Regions from separate parts of the Kitasatospora sp. NPDC101176 genome, predicted to be linked through region 2. Evidence: riboswitches for the same ligand, from Rfam matches in the RefSeq annotation. Region 2 holds a riboswitch; each other region holds the start of a gene.
What was found. Region 2 has a riboswitch for S-adenosylmethionine ahead of ACIRS1_RS22040 (IclR family transcriptional regulator). Riboswitches for the same ligand answer to the same signal wherever they lie in the genome.

Region 1 (5,586 bases), on a different contig from region 2:
GGCGCGCCTCGGTCTCGGCGGCGCCGCGCTCGGCGGCCGCCTGCGCCTTCACCGCCTCCAGCTCGCCGGCCAGCCGGCGGGTCTCCGCCTGCGCGCGGCGGGTGTCGCTCTCCAGGGAGCGCACCTTCTTGCGCAGCGACTCCGCCTCCCGGCGGACGTCCTCGGACTCCGCGCGCTGGCGGTCCAGGTCCGCCCGGGCGGCGGAGCGCAGCTCCGCCAGTTCGGCCTGCAGCTTCTCCACCAGCCGGGCGGCCTCGGCGGCCGCGCCCTCGGCCCCGACCCGCTCCGCCTCGTCGCCGGCCTCGGCGACCAGCCGGCTCCAGCCCGCCGAGCGCACCAGGTAGGCGGCGGCCGCGACGTCCATCGGATCGGCGGCGCTCGGGACGCTGCCCGACTCCAACGCCTTCACCAGGTCCGGCTGGCCCAGCCGCAGCCGCTCCGCTATCCGCACCCGGAAGGCCGGCTCCGACTCCAGCGCCGCGGCCAGCGCGGTCGCCGCGTACTTGGCCCGGCGGGCCGGGGTGAACTTCACGTACTGACGCAGGCTCTGCGGCAGCTCACCGGGCGGCAGACCGCCGAGCGCGTCCGAGGCCAGCCCGACCACCCGTCGGCGCACCCCCTCGGGCAGCGGCCGGTCCAGCTTCTCCACGACGCGCTCCGGCGCCGGGCCCTCGCCGGCGCCGGGGTCCTCGCCGGCCACCCCGGACTCGGACGCGGCCGCGCCGGCCGCCGGCGGCTGCGCGTCGGCAGCGGGCTGAAGCCCCTGCGCTTCGGCGGGCTCCCTCGCTGCGTCCACCACGTCCTCGGCTCCGATCCTGGTCCTACGGGGTCCGCGGCCCGCGGCCGCCGCCCCTGTCGTCACGCTCCGTGCGTCCTGTCTGCATTGTCCCAGCGCGGAGGGCGGGCGCGCCGCGCACCGCCCACCGCACCGGGGGCGTCAGCCCTGCTCGGCCGGGTCCGCCGCGTCCTCGGCACCGGGACGGGCCACCAGCTCGACCTGGTCGACGGCGTTGCACCAGCGGCAGCGCACCGACTCGACGGTCTCGCTGAGCACCTCGGTCTCCTCGACCTTGGACTCGCCGGCCAGGTCGAAGTGCAGGAACTCGGTGACCCGCGCGGAGCGGGTCACGTCGAAGCGGGTGAGGTTGCCGCACAGCGTGCAGCGCCAGCGCGTCTCGGCGGTCAGGGCGGGGACGGTCATCGGGGGTCCTCTCGGGTGGTCCCTGGGCGGGCTAGGCGCTCCCCCCGGAGCCCCGGCGTCGGCGGCGGGAGGCGGGAATGCCCGCGCCAAGCCTATTGCCTGGGGCAACCATCGCGGCCACCGGTTGCACGAAGCCGCAGGCCCGGCCCCGGCCCCGGTCCGGGGCCCCGAGTAGGCCACCTGCCGTACAGCGCGGTGTCACCCGCCCGGGCCGGAGGGATGCTTGGCCGCATGGCGCTGACGGCCCCGGGCCACACCGACGAGCGGGACGGCCGGCCGGCCGTGCCCGCCCCGGTGGTCACCTACGCCCTGATCGCGCTCAACACCCTGGTGTTCCTGCTGGGCCCGGCCGCCGGGCTCAACCCGCTGTACGGCACCGGCCAGACCCGGGTCTGCGCGGAGCAGCGGTACGAGCAGCGCTGGGGCGCCGTCCCGGTCGAGCTGCTGACCGGGCACCCGTTGACCGCCGGGCAACTGGCCGAGGCCCCCGACCCCGTCCCCGGCTGCCCGGCCGCCCCGACCCCGGGCAAGCACCCGGCGCTGTCGGTGCTCAGCGGGCTCTTCCTACACGCCGGCTGGCTGCACCTGCTGGGCAACCTGCTCTTCCTGCACGTCTTCGGCCCCACCGTCGAACTACGGCTCGGCCGCGCCCGGTACGCCGTCTTCTACCTGGCCGCCGGCAGCGTGGCCACGTACGGCTTCGCCCTGGCCGAGGCGCACTCCGCTGACTCGACCCGGGTGCTGATCGGCGCCTCCGGTGCGATCTCCGCCGTCCTCGGCGCCTACCTGCGCTTCCACCCGCGCTCCCGGGTGACGACGCTGGTCCCGCTGCTGCTGTTCCTGCCGCTGCGCTTCCCGGCCTGGCTGGTGCTCGGCCTCTGGTTCGCGCTGCAGTGGTGGTCGGTCCACGCGGCCGGGCCCGGGGTGGCCTACCTGGTGCACGTGATCGGCTTCTCGGCGGGCTTCCTCTACGCCTGCACGGTGGTCAGCCACCCCCCGAGACGACCCGGCTGACGCCCGATACGCTGGCGGCACCCCACAAAGGAGCCGAACGTGATCACCGCCATCGTCCTGATCAAGACCAGTGTCGACCGCATCCCGGAGATCGCCGAGGCCATCGCAGCCATCGAGGGCGTCAGCGAGGTGTACTCGGTGACCGGTGGCTACGACCTGGTGGCGATGGTCCGGGTGCGCCGGCACGACGACCTGGCCGAGGTCATCCCGGGACGGCTGAACAAGGTCCCGGGCGTGGCCCACACCGAGACCCAGATCGCCTTCCGCACCTACTCCCAGCACGACCTGGAGGCGGCGTTCGCGCTCGGCCTGGACGAGTAGTCCCCGCCGGCTCCCGGGCCGCTCAGCCCTGCCGGCGGGTGTCGGCGACGCAGCGGCCGCCCTCGTTGCGGTAGTTCCAGGCCGCGCCGTCCGTGACCAGCTCCCGGACGGCGGTCAGGAAGCGGTCGACGTGCTCGTCCGGCGTGCCGGCCCCGAAGCTGACCCGGATCGCGTTCAGGCTGCGCTCGCCCGGCAGCGAGGGCTCCGGCGCACCGCACTCGGAGGGGGCGACGTCCTCGTCCCCGAGCAGGGTGCGCAGCAGCGGGTGCGCGCAGAACAGCCCGTCGCGGACGCCGATGCCGTACTCGGCGGACAGCGCGGCCGAGAAGTGCGAGCTGTTCCAGCCCTGGACGACGAAGGACAGCACGCCCACCCGGGCCGAGCCGGCACCGAACAGGTTCAGCACCTTGACCTGCGGGATCTCCGCCAGGCCGGCCGTCAGCCGGGCGACCAGCTGCCGCTCCCGGGCCTCCAGGGCGTCGAAGCCGGCCTCGGTCAGCGCCCGGCAGGCGGACGCGATGGCGTAGGCGCCGATGACGTTCGGCGAGCCGGCCTCGTGCCGGGCCGGGCCGGTGTGCCACTGGACGGCCACCGAGCCGTCGTCCTGCCGGGCCACCGTCCGGGTCGCGCCGCCGCCGGCCAGGTACGGCTCGGCCGCGTCCAGCCAGTCAGCCCGGCCGGCCAGCACGCCGGCGCCGAACGGTGCGTAGATCTTGTGGCCGGAGAAGGCGATCCAGTCGACGTCCAGCTCGCGCACCGAGACCCGGTGGTGCGGGGCCAGCTGGGCGGCGTCCAGCACCACCCGGGCGCCGTGCCGGTGGGCGGTCGCGGTCAGCTCGGCGACCGGCCACAGCTCGCCGGTCACGTTGGAGGCGCCGGTGACGCAGAGCAGCTTGGGGCCCTCGGGCGCGTCGGCGAGCGCGGCGTCGAGGGCGGCGACGGCCTCGGCGTGCGAGCGCGGGGCGCGCAGGTAGCGGACGTCCAGCCCGGCGTGGGCCCAGGGCAGCAGCGAGGCGTGGTGCTCGGTCTCGAAGGCGAACACCCGGGTGCCGGCCGGGACGGCGGAGGCGAGCAGGTTGAGCGAGTCGGTGGTGGCGCGGGTGAAGACCACCTGGTCGCCCTCGCGCAGGTCGAGGAACTCGGTGACGGTCCGGCGGCTCTGCTCGAACAGGTCGGTGGAGAGCTGCGAGAGGTAGCCGGCGCCGCGGTGCACGCTGCCGTAGTAGGGGGCGTAGGCGGCGACGTCGTCCCAGACCCGCTGCAGCGCCGGGGAGCTGGCCGCGTAGTCGAGCGCCGCGTAGCCGACCTTCTCGCCGTTGGCGAGCGGGACCTGGACGTCGTGGCCGAGGACGGCGAGCGGGGCGCAGATTTCGGTGGCGATCGACACGGGGATGCACTCCTCCTGGGTGTGGGACCCCGGGAGTGTGAGTCGTCCGGCGTCCGCGCTTGCCGCACGGACGATTCGCCGAGCGACCCGGTCCTCACCCAGGGCACCCCGCCACGGACGGAGGGTTGCCGGACAGCCAGCTGGGGCTTGACGCTGTCACTCATGACCTGGACAGGACTCTAGGTCGGCCCGCGCCGGGTGGTCAAACGACCGTCCACCATCCGGACGCCCCCGGACGTGCCGGGGCCCGCACCGGCTTCCCGGCGCGGGCCCTGCGACCGCCTCAGATCCGGCTGGTCGCCTCCGACCAGCGGCGCAGCAGCTCCTGCGCCGTCCCGGAGTCGATGGCCCGCGCGGCCCGCTCCATGCCGGCCGCGAGCTGCTCGGCGAGCGGCGCCTCGCCGAGGTCCAGCGCGACCAGCGCGGCCGCGGTGTTCAGCAGGACGGCGTCCCGCACCGGCCCGCGCTCCCCGGCCAGCATCCGGCGCGCGACCTCGGCGTTGTAGGAGGCGTCCGCGCCGCGCAGCGACTCGATGCCGACCAGCTCGATGCCGACGTCCCGCGGGTCGAAGGCGGTCTCGGTGACGGTGCCGCCCTGCACGATCCACACCCGCGAGGTGGTGGTGATGGTCAGTTCGTCGAGGCCGTCGTCGCCGCGGAACACCAGGGCGGTCGAGCCGCGCCGGGCGAGCACCCCGGCGATCAGCCCGGCGAGCCGGGTGTCGAAGCAGCCGATCGCGTGCGAGGTCACCTTGGCCGGGTTGGTCAGCGGGCCGAGGATGTTGAAGGCGGTGGGCACGCCGAGGTCGCGCCGGGCGGTGGCGGCGTGGCGCATCGACGGGTGGAACTTGGCCGCGAAGCAGAAGGTGAGGCCGACCTCCTCGGCCACCTCGGCGACCCGCCGGGCGGGCAGGTCGAGGCGGACGCCGAGCTTCTCCAGCACGTCGGAGGAGCCGCTCGCCGAGGAGGCGGCCCGGTTGCCGTGCTTGACCACCTTGGCGCCGGCCGCGGCCGCGACGATCGCCGACATGGTGGAGATGTTGACCGTCTTGGCGCGGTCACCGCCGGTGCCGACGATGTCCACCGCCGGCCCGGGGACGGTGAGCGGCTCGGCGTGCGCGTACATGGCGTCGACCAGGCCGGTGACCTCGTCGACCGTCTCGCCCTTGGCCCGCAGCGCGACCATGAAGCCGGCCACCTGGACGGGGGACGCCTCGCCGCTCATGATCCGGTCCATCGCCCACGCGGTGGACGAGCGGTCGAGGTCCTCCCCCTTCAACAGCGCCGCCAGGACGTCCGGCCAGGTGCGGACCACCTGCGCGGGGTCGGTACCACCGTTCGCAGGGTTCACGTTCACCATGGCTGACTCCAGCTGTTGTCGGTCTCCCCGCGGCGGGGGGACGTCCGTACGGATGGAGTCAGCCTATCGAGGGGCGGGGTGCCCGCGGCGCTGTCTTCTCTAGTACTGAGACGGCCCGGTCCGAAGACCGGCCGGGCTCACTGGCCGGCCGGGGCCCGCTTGGCCAGTCGGGCCCGCAGCAGGGTGGCGACGGCCTCGGCCAGCGCCACCGGGTCCACCGGGTGGGAGATCGCGGCGTCGGCCCGGCTCCAGGCGGCCAGCCAGGAGTCCTGCGGCCGGCCGATCAGCACCAGCACCGGCGGG
Region 2 (5,586 bases):
GGACGGGGCCGACGACCGAGTCGTAGGCGGCGATCGGGGTGGTGTGCGCCAGGGCGCCCTGGCCGGCGAAGGAGGTGCGGAAGGCGCCGGGCTCGACGATCAGGACCTTGACGCCGAACTGCGCGACCTCCTGGGCGAGTGCCTCCGAGTACCCCTCCAGGGCGAACTTGGTGGCGGAGTAGGCGCCGACGCCGGGGAAGCTGAGGCGGCCGCCCATGCTGCTCATCTGGACGACGGCGCCGGTACCCCGGGCGCGCATGTGCGGCAGGACGGCGCCGGTGAGTGCGGCGGGGCCGAAGAAGTGCAGCTCCATCAGGTCGCGCAGCTCGCGCTCGGTGTACTCCTCGACGGCGCCGACCAGGCCGCGCCCCGCGTTGTTCACCAGGACGTCGATGCGCCCGTACCGGAGCAGGGTGTCGGCGACCACGGCCGTGATCCGGGCGGGGTCGGTGACGTCCAGCCGGACGGGGAGCACCCGGTCGGGGTGGGCGGCGACCAGGTCGTCCAGGGTCTCGGGGCGGCGGGCGGCCGCCACCACGGTGTCGCCGGCGGCCAGTGCGGCCTCGGCGAGGGCCTGGCCGAAGCCGGAGTTGGCGCCGGTGATCAGCCAGACCCGGCCGTTCGTGGCGGCCGGGTCGGCGCTCTGCTCGGCGGTCTGCTCGGAGCTCCGGTCGGCGTTCTGGCCGGTGGTGCCGGTCATCGTGGTTCTCCCCGTACGTCGTTGCGGTGATCGGTAGTTGACGACCTCTTTTATGCCAGGAAGGAGCGGTTCCCGTCCACGAGATCGCGTCGGTCGATCGATGACGGCGCCTGATGATCACCGGATGGAGACGCGACCGCCCCCGCCGCCGCACCTAACGGCCCAAGCCGAGGTGCGGCACGCGCGCCCGGCCAGCAGGCTCGGAGACGGGCGCGCAGGGCGTCAGGAGCCGATCGAGGAGGCGTCCGTTGAGCAGCGTCGACACCCCGGGTGGATCCGCCGGCCGGGCCGGCGGCACCAGGACGGCCGGCGCCGTCAGGGCCGGAACCGGGGCGCACAAGATCACCTGGCTGACCCTGGCCCTGATGACGACCAGCTCGGTCGCGAGCCTGCGCGCGGCACCGACCATGGCCGTGTACGGCCTCGCCTGCGTCTTCCTCTACCTGCTGCCCGCCGTGGTGTTCCTGCTGCCGACCGCCCTGGTGTCGGCGGAGCTGGCCTCCGGCTGGAACGGCGGGGTCTACAACTGGGTGGCGCAGGGCCTCTCGAAGCCGCTGGGCTTCCTGGCCGTGTGGTGCCAGTTCGCCATGACGATCTTCTACTACCCCAGCCTGCTCGCCTACGTCGCGAGCACCATCGCCTACGTGATCAACCCGAGCCTGGCCAGCAGCGGCGTCTACACCGCGATCGTCATCGTGGTGGTGTACTGGACCGGGGTCTGGGTCTCCTCGCGCGGCACCAACGCCGTTGCGGGGCTGGCCTCCTGGGGGCTGGTCATCGGCACCCTGGTCCCCGGGACGCTGCTGGTGGTGCTGGGAATGGTCTTCCTCGGGCAGGGCAACCCCTCCGCCGCACCGATGGACGGATCGCACTTCTTCCCGCAGTGGACGGGCGTGGCCAGCCTGGTGCTGATCGTCAACAACTTCCTCAGCTACTCCGGCATGGAGATGAACGCCGTCCACGTCAACAAGCTGCGGAACCCGGCCCAGGAGTTCCCCAAGTCGATGTTCCTGGCCATGGGCATGGTGCTGCTGATCTTCATCCTGCCGGCCCTGGCGATCAGCTGGGTGATCCCCTCCGACCAGCTCAGCCTGACCGCCGGCGTCATGCAGGCCTTCGACGCCTTCTTCCAGTACTTCCACATCGGCTGGCTGGTGCCGATCGTCGCGGTCGGGCTGTGCGCCGCCTCCGTCGGCGGCATGCTCACCTGGCTGGCCGGGCCCTCCAAGGGGCTGCTGCTGATCTCGCGGCAGGAGGGCTACCTGCCGCCGTTCCTGCAGCGGCTCAACGCCCGGGGGGTCCAGCAGAACATCCTGGTCACCCAGGGCGTCGTCACCACCGCGATCGCCCTGCTGTACGCGCTGATCCCGAACGTCTCCAGCGTCTACTGGATCTTCTCGGTGATCACCACCCAGGTCTACCTGATCATGTACCTCCTGATGTTCCTGGCCGCGATCCAGCTGCGCCGCAAGCAGCCCGACCACCCGCGCGGCTACCGGGCACCGCTGCTCACCACGCTGTGCGTGGTCGGGTTCGTCGCCTCGGCGCTGGCCATGGTGATCGGCTTCGTGCCGTCCTCGCAGTTCGGCGGCGGCAGCGTCTGGTCCTACATCGGGATCGTCGCCGGCGGCCTGCTGCTGCTCGGCGTGGTGATCCCGTTCTCGTTCCTGAAGGCTCGCAAGCCGAGCTGGCGCCAACCCGACGCCGGCACCGGCGTGGGCGAGGAGGGAGTGGCATGAGCCCGACCCGGATGGCGTCCGAGCACCGCTGGATCTACATCGGCTCCATCGTGGTGCTCGTCGGCCTCGTGGTCGCCGGACTGCTGACCTACACCCAGCAGCGGGCCACCAACGAGGCCCACCGCAAGGCGAACCAGCTGAGCGACGCCCTGGTCGCCGACGGGTACCCCGCGCTCGACACCGGCAACACCGCCCTCGTGCTCGGGACCGACGGCGGCCCCGTCTGCACGGACCCCAACTCGGCCCTGAAGCAGGGCCTGTGGCGCGTCCACCTGGCCAACGGCGCCGGCGGCCCCGGCATGCGGCCGGTCGTCGCCGACGGCCGGGTCCTGCAGGCGGGCGCCGAGGTGATCAAGGTGTACTGCCCGGACAAGCTGGCGGGCTACCAGGAGCAGATCGACGCGCTCAAGACCTCGGACGTCATCAACGACTGAACCGGCCGCCGGGGCGGGGCACCGCCGCCCCGGCGTGTGGGGGAACGGGGGAGGTTTGGCGGGCGGGCCGGGGAATCTTGTATGGTTCCTGGCGAATCATCCAGAGGGGTGGAGGGACCGGCCCTACGAAGCCCCGGCAACTCCCCGTTCGACCCGGCGTCCGAAGTACGCGCCGTGCCGTCCGGGGGCAGTGCCAACTCCGGCCTGTCGCCAACGTGGCGCGGGAAAGATGAGGAGACACGGTGCTCTCAGTGCTGTCCTTCGCCCGGGCGCTTCCCACCCCGGCCCTTTCGCGTACCCCCCTCGTGCCCGGCGCAGGCACTCCGCCGACTTCCCCGGCCCGTCCGCGCTGACCACCCCCCGCTCCCCGCGGGGAGCCCCCCGTGAGCCCGTCCACCCGCCGCTCACGGGGCACGAGACTGGAGTACCCACCCATGGAGAACACGAGCGGCGTCGGCGTGCTCGACAAGGTCACCTCGATCCTCGGCACCCTGGAGGCCGGCCCCACCACCCTCGGCGGACTCGTCGCCGCCACGGGGCTGGCCAGGCCCACCGCCCACCGGCTCGCCGTCGCGCTGGAGCACCACCGCCTGGTCGGCCGGGACCTGCAGGGCCGGTTCGTCCTCGGCCCCCGGCTCGGCGAGCTCTCCTCCGCCGCCGGCGAGGACCGGCTGCTGGCTGCCGCCGGCTCCGTCCTGATCCACCTGCGCGACGTCACCGGCGAGAGCGCGCAGCTCTACCGCCGCCAGGGCGAGGTCCGGATCTGCGTGGCCGCGGCGGAACGGCTCTCGGGCCTGCGCGACACCGTCCCCGTCGGCGTCACCCTCCCCATGAAGGCCGGCTCCGCCGCGCAGATCCTGCTCGCCTGGGAGGAGCCGGAGCGGCTCCACCGCGGCCTGCAGGGCGCCCGGTTCACCGCCACCGCCCTCAGCGGCGTGCGGCGCCGGGGCTGGGCGCAGTCCGCCGGTGAGCGCGAGCCCGGAGTCGTCTCCGTCTCCGCGCCCGTCCGGGGCCCGTCGAACCGGGTGGTGGCCGCCGTCTCCGTCTCCGGCCCGATCGAACGGCTCACCCGCCACCCCGGGACGCACGTCTCGCAGGCCGTCGTCGAGGCGGCGAACCGCCTGAGCGAGGCCCTGCGGCACGCCTGAGCGGGGGTGCGCCCGTCGGCGGTCCACGGTCCGCGAGGACCGGGGCCCGCCCCCGGGTCTTAGTAGGCTGGCCACCCCCGGACCCGAGGGAGGCGCAATGCGCGTCGCACTCTTCGTCACCTGCGTCAACGACGTCCTGAACCCCGGGACGGGGCGCGCCGTCGTGACCCTGCTGGAGCGCCTCGGTGTGGACGTGGACTTCCCCGCCGCCCAGACCTGCTGCGGCCAGCCGCAGTTCAACACCGGCTACCGCGCCGAGACCGTCCCGCTGGCCCGCCGCACCGTCGCCGCCTTCGCCGGCTACGACCACGTGGTGACCCCGTCCGGCTCCTGCGCGGCGATGGTCCGGGAGAGCTACCCCCGGCTTGGCGTGGACGGCCTCGGCGACCTGCCGGCCCGGGTGTACGAGCTCACCGAGTTCCTGGTCGACGTGCTGGGCGTCACCGACGTCGGCGCCTACTACCCGCACACCGTCACCTACCACCCGTCCTGCCACGGCCTGCGGACGCTCGGCCTCGGTGACCGCCCGCTGCGGCTGCTGCGCGCGGTGAAGGGCCTGACCCTGGTCGAGCTCCCCGGGGCCGAGGAGTGCTGCGGCTTCGGCGGCACGTTCGCGGTGAAGAACCCCGCCGTCTCCGCGGCCATGGGCGCGGACAAGGTCCGCAACGCCCTCGCGACCGGCGCCGACGTGCTCTGCGGGGCGGACAACTCCTGCCTGCTGCACCTCGGCGGCACGCTGCGGCGCCAGGGCTCCCCCCTGCGGACCGTCCACCTCGCCGAGATCCTCGCCGCCACCGAGGCCGACCCCGACCCCGACGCCGACGCCGACGCCGACCCGCACCCCGCCACGGCCGCCGGGACCGGGACCGCCGCCGGGAACGCCACGGGGGCCGGGGCCGGGACCACGGCCGACCCGAGCGGAGCGGCGCGATGAGCGGCACCTACCTGGGCATGCCCGCCTTCCCGAAGGCCGCCGCCGTCTCCACCCGGGACACCCGGCTGCGCGCCAACCTGACCCGCGCCACGCACACCATCCGCGACAAGCGGGCCGCGGCCGTCGCCGAACTGGCCGACTGGGCGCAGCTGCGGCAGGCCGGCAAGGAGATCAAGGACCGCACCCTGTTCCGGCTCGACCACTACCTCCTCCAGGCGGAGGCCGCCGTCACCGCCGCCGGCGGCACCGTGCACTGGGCGGAGGACGCGGCCGAGGCCAACCGGATCGTCGCCGACCTCGTCAGGGCGACGGGCGAGCGGGAGGTGGTCAAGGTCAAGTCGATGGCCACCCAGGAGATCGGCCTCAACGAGGCGCTGGCCGCCGAGGGCATCACCGCCTACGAGACCGATCTCGCCGAACTGATCGTGCAGTTGGGCGACGACCTGCCCTCGCACATCCTCGTCCCGGCCATCCACCGCAACCGCACCGAGATCCGCGACGTCTTCCGGGAGGCGATGGGGCGCTGGGGGCGGCCCGCCCCCGAGGGGCTGACCGACCGGCCGGCGGACCTCGCCGAGGCGGCCCGGCTGCACCTGCGGGAGAAGTTCCTGCGGGCCAAGGTGGCCGTCTC
Region 3 (5,586 bases), on a different contig from region 2:
GGGTGGAGTTGGCGACGCCGTTGTAGGCGCGGGCGAAGGTGTCCGGGTCGATGTCGAGCATCCGGACGGCCTGTCCGCCGACGTCGTGCCCGGCGCGGTCGAGGCGGCCATCCGGGGCCTCGGCGGCTGCTCTGCGGTCGGCCGCGCCGAGGGCGGCGCAGACCCAGACGGCGTTCGGGTCGTCGATGGCGGAGAGGCCGGAGACCAGGCCCCCGCCACCGCGCCGGAGGGTCAGCGTGCCGTCGTCAGCGGTTCCGAACGACACCGGTCCCCGGTTGGAGGCCACCAGGACGGGGGCGGTGCCGGTCGCGCTCGAACGTTCGGTCGTGAGATCGCCCATGGTTGGTACGTTGCCGTGGCCCCGGGGCGGCAAACCCCTCAGTGCCGGGTCGCGTACTCGGGCACGGTGTGCATCGGGGGGCGCTCGACGGCCGTCACCGGGTGGGTGTGGGCGGTGAACTCCCGGGTCCGCGGGTCCCGGGTGAACTGGGTCAGCAGCGGGTGGACCAGGTCGGCGGAGGCCTTCAGCCGGTGGGTGCGGTCGAGCCGTTCCAGGGCGGTGCGGTAGATGGTGGCGGCCATCCGGCCGAGCGCCTGGCCGTCCTGGTGCCGGTGGTGCCGGACCCCGACGTCCACCTGGGCGAGGGCGTCCAGTCCGACCGCCTCCAGCGCGTCCACCAGGAGGCCGAGCTCGACGCCGTAGCCGGTCGGGAAGGGGAGCCGTTCGAGCAGCGAGCGGCGCGCGGCGTACTCGCCGCCCAGCGGCTGGACGAAACCGGCGAGTTCCGGCCAGTGCAGGTTCAGCAGCGGGCGGGCGACCAGTTCGGTGACCCGGCCGCCGCCGGACGGCACGACGGCGCCGCCACCCGTGGCCGAGCCGTCGAGCGACACCTCCAGCGGGCGGTCGTACATGGCCTTGACCAGCTGGATGTCCGGTTCGGTGAGCAGCGGGCCGAGGATGCCGGAGACGAAGGCCGGGTCGAACTCGCGCAGGTCGGCGTCGACGAAGCAGACGATGTCGCCGCGGGTCACCAGCAGTGAGCGCCAGAGCACCTCGCCCTTGCCGGGGACGGCCGGGATCCGCGGCAGGACGGCGTCGCGGTGCACCACCCGGGCGCCCGCCCCCGCCGCGACGGCGGCGGTGGCGTCGGTGGAGCCGGAGTCGACCACGACGAGCTCGTCGACCAGCGGGACGCGCTCCATCAGCTCGCGCCGGACCGTCCGGACGATGTCGCCGACGGTGGCCTCCTCATCGAGGGCGGGGAGCACCACGCTGACCGTGTGACCGGTGCGGCGCTTGGCCTCCAGCAGGGTGCGCACCGGCCGGTCGGCCGCGCTCCACGAGCGGCGGCGCAGCCAGGACGCCGCCTGCGGGAGGAGCGCGGGGATCGGTTCGGCGGGCACGTGACTCTCCTCGGCGGGATCGGGTGGGACGCGTCATCTCGCGTGGCGGACGGTCCCGTTCGGCGTTGACGCCTTCGGATACAGTCTTCGTACAGCGGTCGGACCTTTGCACGCCGGGGTCACCGTTGAGCGCCACCACAATTTCACAAGCTCATCCAGAGGGACTGAGGGAACGGCCCGTTGACGTCCCGGCAACCTTCTCGCTCGGCTGTCGTCGTACAGGCCCCGGCGGGACAGGTGCCAATTCCGGCCTGTGGCGCGACCGCGCCACGGGGAAGATGAGGAGAGAGGCCTCGCCATCATGGCTATCGACACCGTCGCACCCGCATCCGTGGACCTCGGCCCCGCCGCCGCCCTGTCCTGTCGGGAGTGCGGCACCCGCTTCCCGCTCGGTCCGAGCTTCGCCTGCCTGGAGTGCTTCGGCCCGCTGGAGATCGCCTACGAGTTCGGCGGCGAGCGGGCCGAGGAGCTGCGCAAGCGGATCGAGGCCGGCCCCACCTCGATCTGGCGCTACGCCCCGCTGCTGCCGGTGCCGGCCGACGTCGCCTCGAAGCCCAACCTGAACCCCGGCTGGACCCCGCTGGTGAAGGCGGACAACCTGGGCCGCGAGCTCGGCTTCACCGCCCCGCTGCACGTCAAGGACGACTCGGGCAACCCCACCCACTCCTTCAAGGACCGGGTGGTGGCCTGCGCCATCGAGGCCGCCCGGGCCTTCGGCTACACCACGCTGTCCTGCTCGTCGACCGGCAACCTGGCCGGTGCGGTGGGCGCGGCGGCGGCCCGGGCCGGGTTCCGGTCCTGCGTGTTCATCCCGCACGACCTGGAGCAGGGCAAGGTCGTCATGGCCGGGGTGTACGGCGGCGAGCTGGTCGGCATCGAGGGCAACTACGACGACGTGAACCGCTTCTGCTCGGAGCTGATCGGCGACCCGGCCGGTGAGGGCTGGGGCTTCGTCAACGTCAACCTGCGCCCGTACTACGGGGAGGGTTCCAAGACGCTGGCGTACGAGATCTGCGAGCAGCTCGGCTGGCGGCTGCCGGAGCAGATCGTCATCCCGATCGCCTCGGGCTCCCAGCTGACCAAGATCGACAAGGGTCTGCAGGAGCTGATCAGGCTCGGCCTGGTCGAGGACCGGCCGTACAAGGTCTTCGGCGCCCAGGCGGCGGGCTGCTCGCCGGTGTCGGCCGCGTTCAAGGCCGGCCAGGACGTGATCCGGCCGGTCAAGCCGGACACCATCGCCAAGTCGCTGGCGATCGGCAACCCGGCGGACGGCCCGTACGTGCTGGACATCGCCCGGCGCACCGGCGGCGCCGTCGAGGACGTCACCGACGCCGAGGTGGTGGACGCCATCCGGCTGCTGGCCCGGACCGAGGGCATCTTCGCCGAGACCGCCGGCGGGGTCACCGTCGGCGTGCTGAAGAAGCTGGTGGAGACCGGCCAGCTCGACCCGGCCAAGGAGACCGTCGCGATCAACACCGGCGACGGCCTGAAGACCCTGGACGCCGTCGCCGGGGCCGGCATGACCGCTGTCATCCGCCCGACCCTGGCGTCCTTCCGCGACGCCGGCCTCGCGTCCGCCTGAACCACCCCACCCGCTGGGCCGCACCCCCGCTAGGAGAGCCATGAGCGTCAACGTCCGCATCCCCACCATCCTGCGCACCTACACCGGCGGCGCCGCCGAGGTGAGCGCCGAGGGCGCCACCCTCGGCGAGGTCATCGCCGACCTGGAGAAGAACCACGCGGGCATCTCCGCCCGCATCCTGGACGACACCGGCAAGCTGCGCCGCTTCGTCAACGTCTACGTGAACGACGACGACGTGCGCTTCGCCGACGGCCTGGCGACGGAGGTCGCGGACGGCGCCGGCGTCTCGATCATCCCGGCGGTGGCCGGCGGCTGCTGAGCCGCACCCGCCCGGGCCGGCCGCCCGCGCGCACGGAATTCCGCTCTCCGTGCGCGCGGGCGGCCGTGCGCATTTCGGCGGGAATATATCCCGGTGGAGTCGGAGTAGAGTGTGGCTCGGCTGGGAACAGGGATTCTCTTCATCCTCCCCCGCGATTCGCCGGACCGCCGTCCGGCCGTTGAGACCCGCTGAGCCCCGGCGCTGCGAAACATGTCAGGCCGATGTCAGAATTCGCGCGGTGATCTGTAGTAATTCGTCCGCTATGTCCGGCGTCAAATGCCGAGTTCATTCCGATTCCGCCCGCAGTGTCCCCTGGTGCGCACCCGGAATTCCCCGCAGTTGACCCTGTTGCAGAGGGCGTCGATCCGGATACATTCAGCGGCGGTCGACGTAGTCAGCCGCTCACAGGATGCCGTCAGGCGCCCCGGCGGAGGATTGCGGCGTGCACGGCTGCGCCCAGGGGGGGTTCCCCGGGCCGGCCTCCAAACCAGACCCGGGCCCGCGACCTGCGGGCGCGTGAAGGGCCAGCACAGCACTAGGGGAGTTCGGAATGGCTCAGGGCACCGTCAAGTGGTTCAACGCGGAGAAGGGCTACGGCTTCATCGCGGTCGACGGTGGTGCGGACGTCTTCGTCCACTACAGCGCGATCCAGATGGACGGCTACCGCACCCTCGAGGAGGGCCAGCGGGTCGAGTTCGAGATCTCCCAGGGACAGAAGGGCCCGCAGGCGGACATGGTCCGCTCGGTCTGACCTCTTCGGCTCCAGGAGCTCGGCGCGGCCCACGGCTGGTGACCACTCGCTTCTCGGCGGGCCCGTACGACACGCGTCGTGCGGGCCCGTCGGCGTTCCCGGGCGGGAGTTGCGGGGGCCCCCGGGATCGCGCCGGACGGCTCGCGGGATCGCGATTGGGCTTGCACTCGACCACCCGGAGTGCTAATCATTGGCGTTAGCACTCACAGCGTGAGAGTGACAGCGGACCGGGTCGGTGAGGCCCCCGGGAGCGGTAGGGGAAAAGACCCCCGCACACCAGGGCCGTCCGTCGCGGGCACCCCTTGGTCCGAGCAGTCGACCGTGTCCCGGAGGACCACTTCTGATGGCCAAGATCATCGCCTTTGATGAGGAAGCTCGCCGCGGCCTTGAGCGTGGCATGAACCAGCTCGCCGACGCAGTGAAGGTCACGCTCGGCCCCAAGGGCCGCAACGTCGTGCTGGAGAAGAAGTGGGGCGCCCCCACGATCACCAACGACGGTGTCTCCATCGCCAAGGAGATCGAGCTCGAGGACCCGTACGAGAAGATCGGCGCGGAGCTCGTCAAGGAGGTCGCCAAGAAGACCGACGACGTCGCGGGTGACGGCACCACCACCGCCACCGTGCTCGCCCAGGCCCTGGTTCGCGAGGGTCTGCGCAACGTCGCCGCCGGCGCCAACCCGATGGCCCTGAAGCGCGGCATCGAGAAGGCCGTCGCCGCCGTCTCCGACCAGCTGCTGGCCCAGGCCAAGGACGTGGAGACCAAGGAGCAGATCGCCTCCACCGCCTCCATCTCGGCCGCCGACACCCAGATCGGCGAGCTGATCGCCGAGGCCATGGACAAGGTCGGCAAGGAAGGCGTCATCACCGTCGAGGAGAGCAACACCTTCGGTCTGGAGCTCGAGCTCACCGAGGGCATGCGCTTCGACAAGGGCTACATCTCCGCCTACTTCGCGACCGACCTGGAGCGCATGGAGGCGACCTTCGAGGACCCGTACATCCTCATCGCCAACTCCAAGATCGGCTCGGTCAAGGACCTGCTGCCGCTGCTGGAGAAGGTCATGCAGAGCGGCAAGCCGCTCGTCATCATCGCCGAGGACGTCGAGGGCGAGGCCCTGTCGACCCTGGTCGTGAACAAGATCCGCGGCACCTTCAAGTCCGTCGCCGTCAAGGCCCCGGGCTTCGGCGACCGCCGCAAGGCCATGCTCGGCGACATCGCCATCCTCACCGGTGGCACCGTGATCTCCGAGGAGGTCGGCCTCAAGCTGGAGAACGCCGGCATCGACCTGCTGGGCACCGCCCGCAAGGTGGTCATCACCAAGGACGAGACCACCATCGTCGACGGTGGCGGCGACAGCGAGCAGGTCGCGGGCCGCGTGAACCAGATCCGCGCCGAGATCGAGAACAGCGACTCGGACTACGACCGCGAGAAGCTCCAGGAGCGCCTCGCCAAGCTGGCCGGCGGCGTGGCCGTCATCAAGGCCGGCGCGGCCACCGAGGTGGAGCTCAAGGAGCGCAAGCACCGCATCGAGGA

Region 1: another riboswitch for S-adenosylmethionine. It lies ahead of ACIRS1_RS04625 (aminotransferase class V-fold PLP-dependent enzyme); the one in region 2 lies ahead of ACIRS1_RS22040 (IclR family transcriptional regulator).
Region 3: another riboswitch for S-adenosylmethionine. It lies ahead of thrC (threonine synthase); the one in region 2 lies ahead of ACIRS1_RS22040 (IclR family transcriptional regulator).

Annotation. Positions count from the first base shown of each region.
Region 1 is NZ_JBIWPA010000002.1:412,967-418,552, reverse strand. It holds gene ACIRS1_RS04645 (NYN domain-containing protein) at 1-700, opposite strand, end outside; gene ACIRS1_RS04640 (hypothetical protein) at 938-1,201, opposite strand; gene ACIRS1_RS04635 (rhomboid family intramembrane serine protease) at 1,433-2,215, shown strand; gene ACIRS1_RS04630 (Lrp/AsnC ligand binding domain-containing protein) at 2,255-2,536, shown strand; gene ACIRS1_RS04625 (aminotransferase class V-fold PLP-dependent enzyme) at 2,559-3,923, opposite strand; SAM riboswitch class IV at 3,974-4,091, opposite strand; gene trpD (anthranilate phosphoribosyltransferase) at 4,207-5,283, opposite strand; gene ACIRS1_RS04615 (hypothetical protein) at 5,421-5,586, opposite strand, start outside.
Region 2 is NZ_JBIWPA010000016.1:84,138-89,723, reverse strand. It holds gene ACIRS1_RS22055 (oxidoreductase) at 1-700, opposite strand, end outside; gene ACIRS1_RS22050 (APC family permease) at 949-2,439, shown strand; gene ACIRS1_RS22045 (hypothetical protein) at 2,436-2,873, shown strand; SAM riboswitch class I at 2,967-3,109, shown strand; gene ACIRS1_RS22040 (IclR family transcriptional regulator) at 3,308-4,021, shown strand; gene ACIRS1_RS22035 ((Fe-S)-binding protein) at 4,119-4,955, shown strand; gene ACIRS1_RS22030 (lactate utilization protein B) at 4,952-5,586, shown strand, end outside.
Region 3 is NZ_JBIWPA010000037.1:79,393-84,978, reverse strand. It holds gene ACIRS1_RS33725 (trehalose-6-phosphate synthase) at 1-340, opposite strand, end outside; gene ACIRS1_RS33720 (glucosyl-3-phosphoglycerate synthase) at 379-1,404, opposite strand; SAM riboswitch class I at 1,553-1,689, shown strand; gene thrC (threonine synthase) at 1,706-2,986, shown strand; gene ACIRS1_RS33710 (MoaD/ThiS family protein) at 3,027-3,305, shown strand; gene ACIRS1_RS33705 (cold-shock protein) at 3,856-4,056, shown strand; gene groL (chaperonin GroEL) at 4,400-5,586, shown strand, end outside.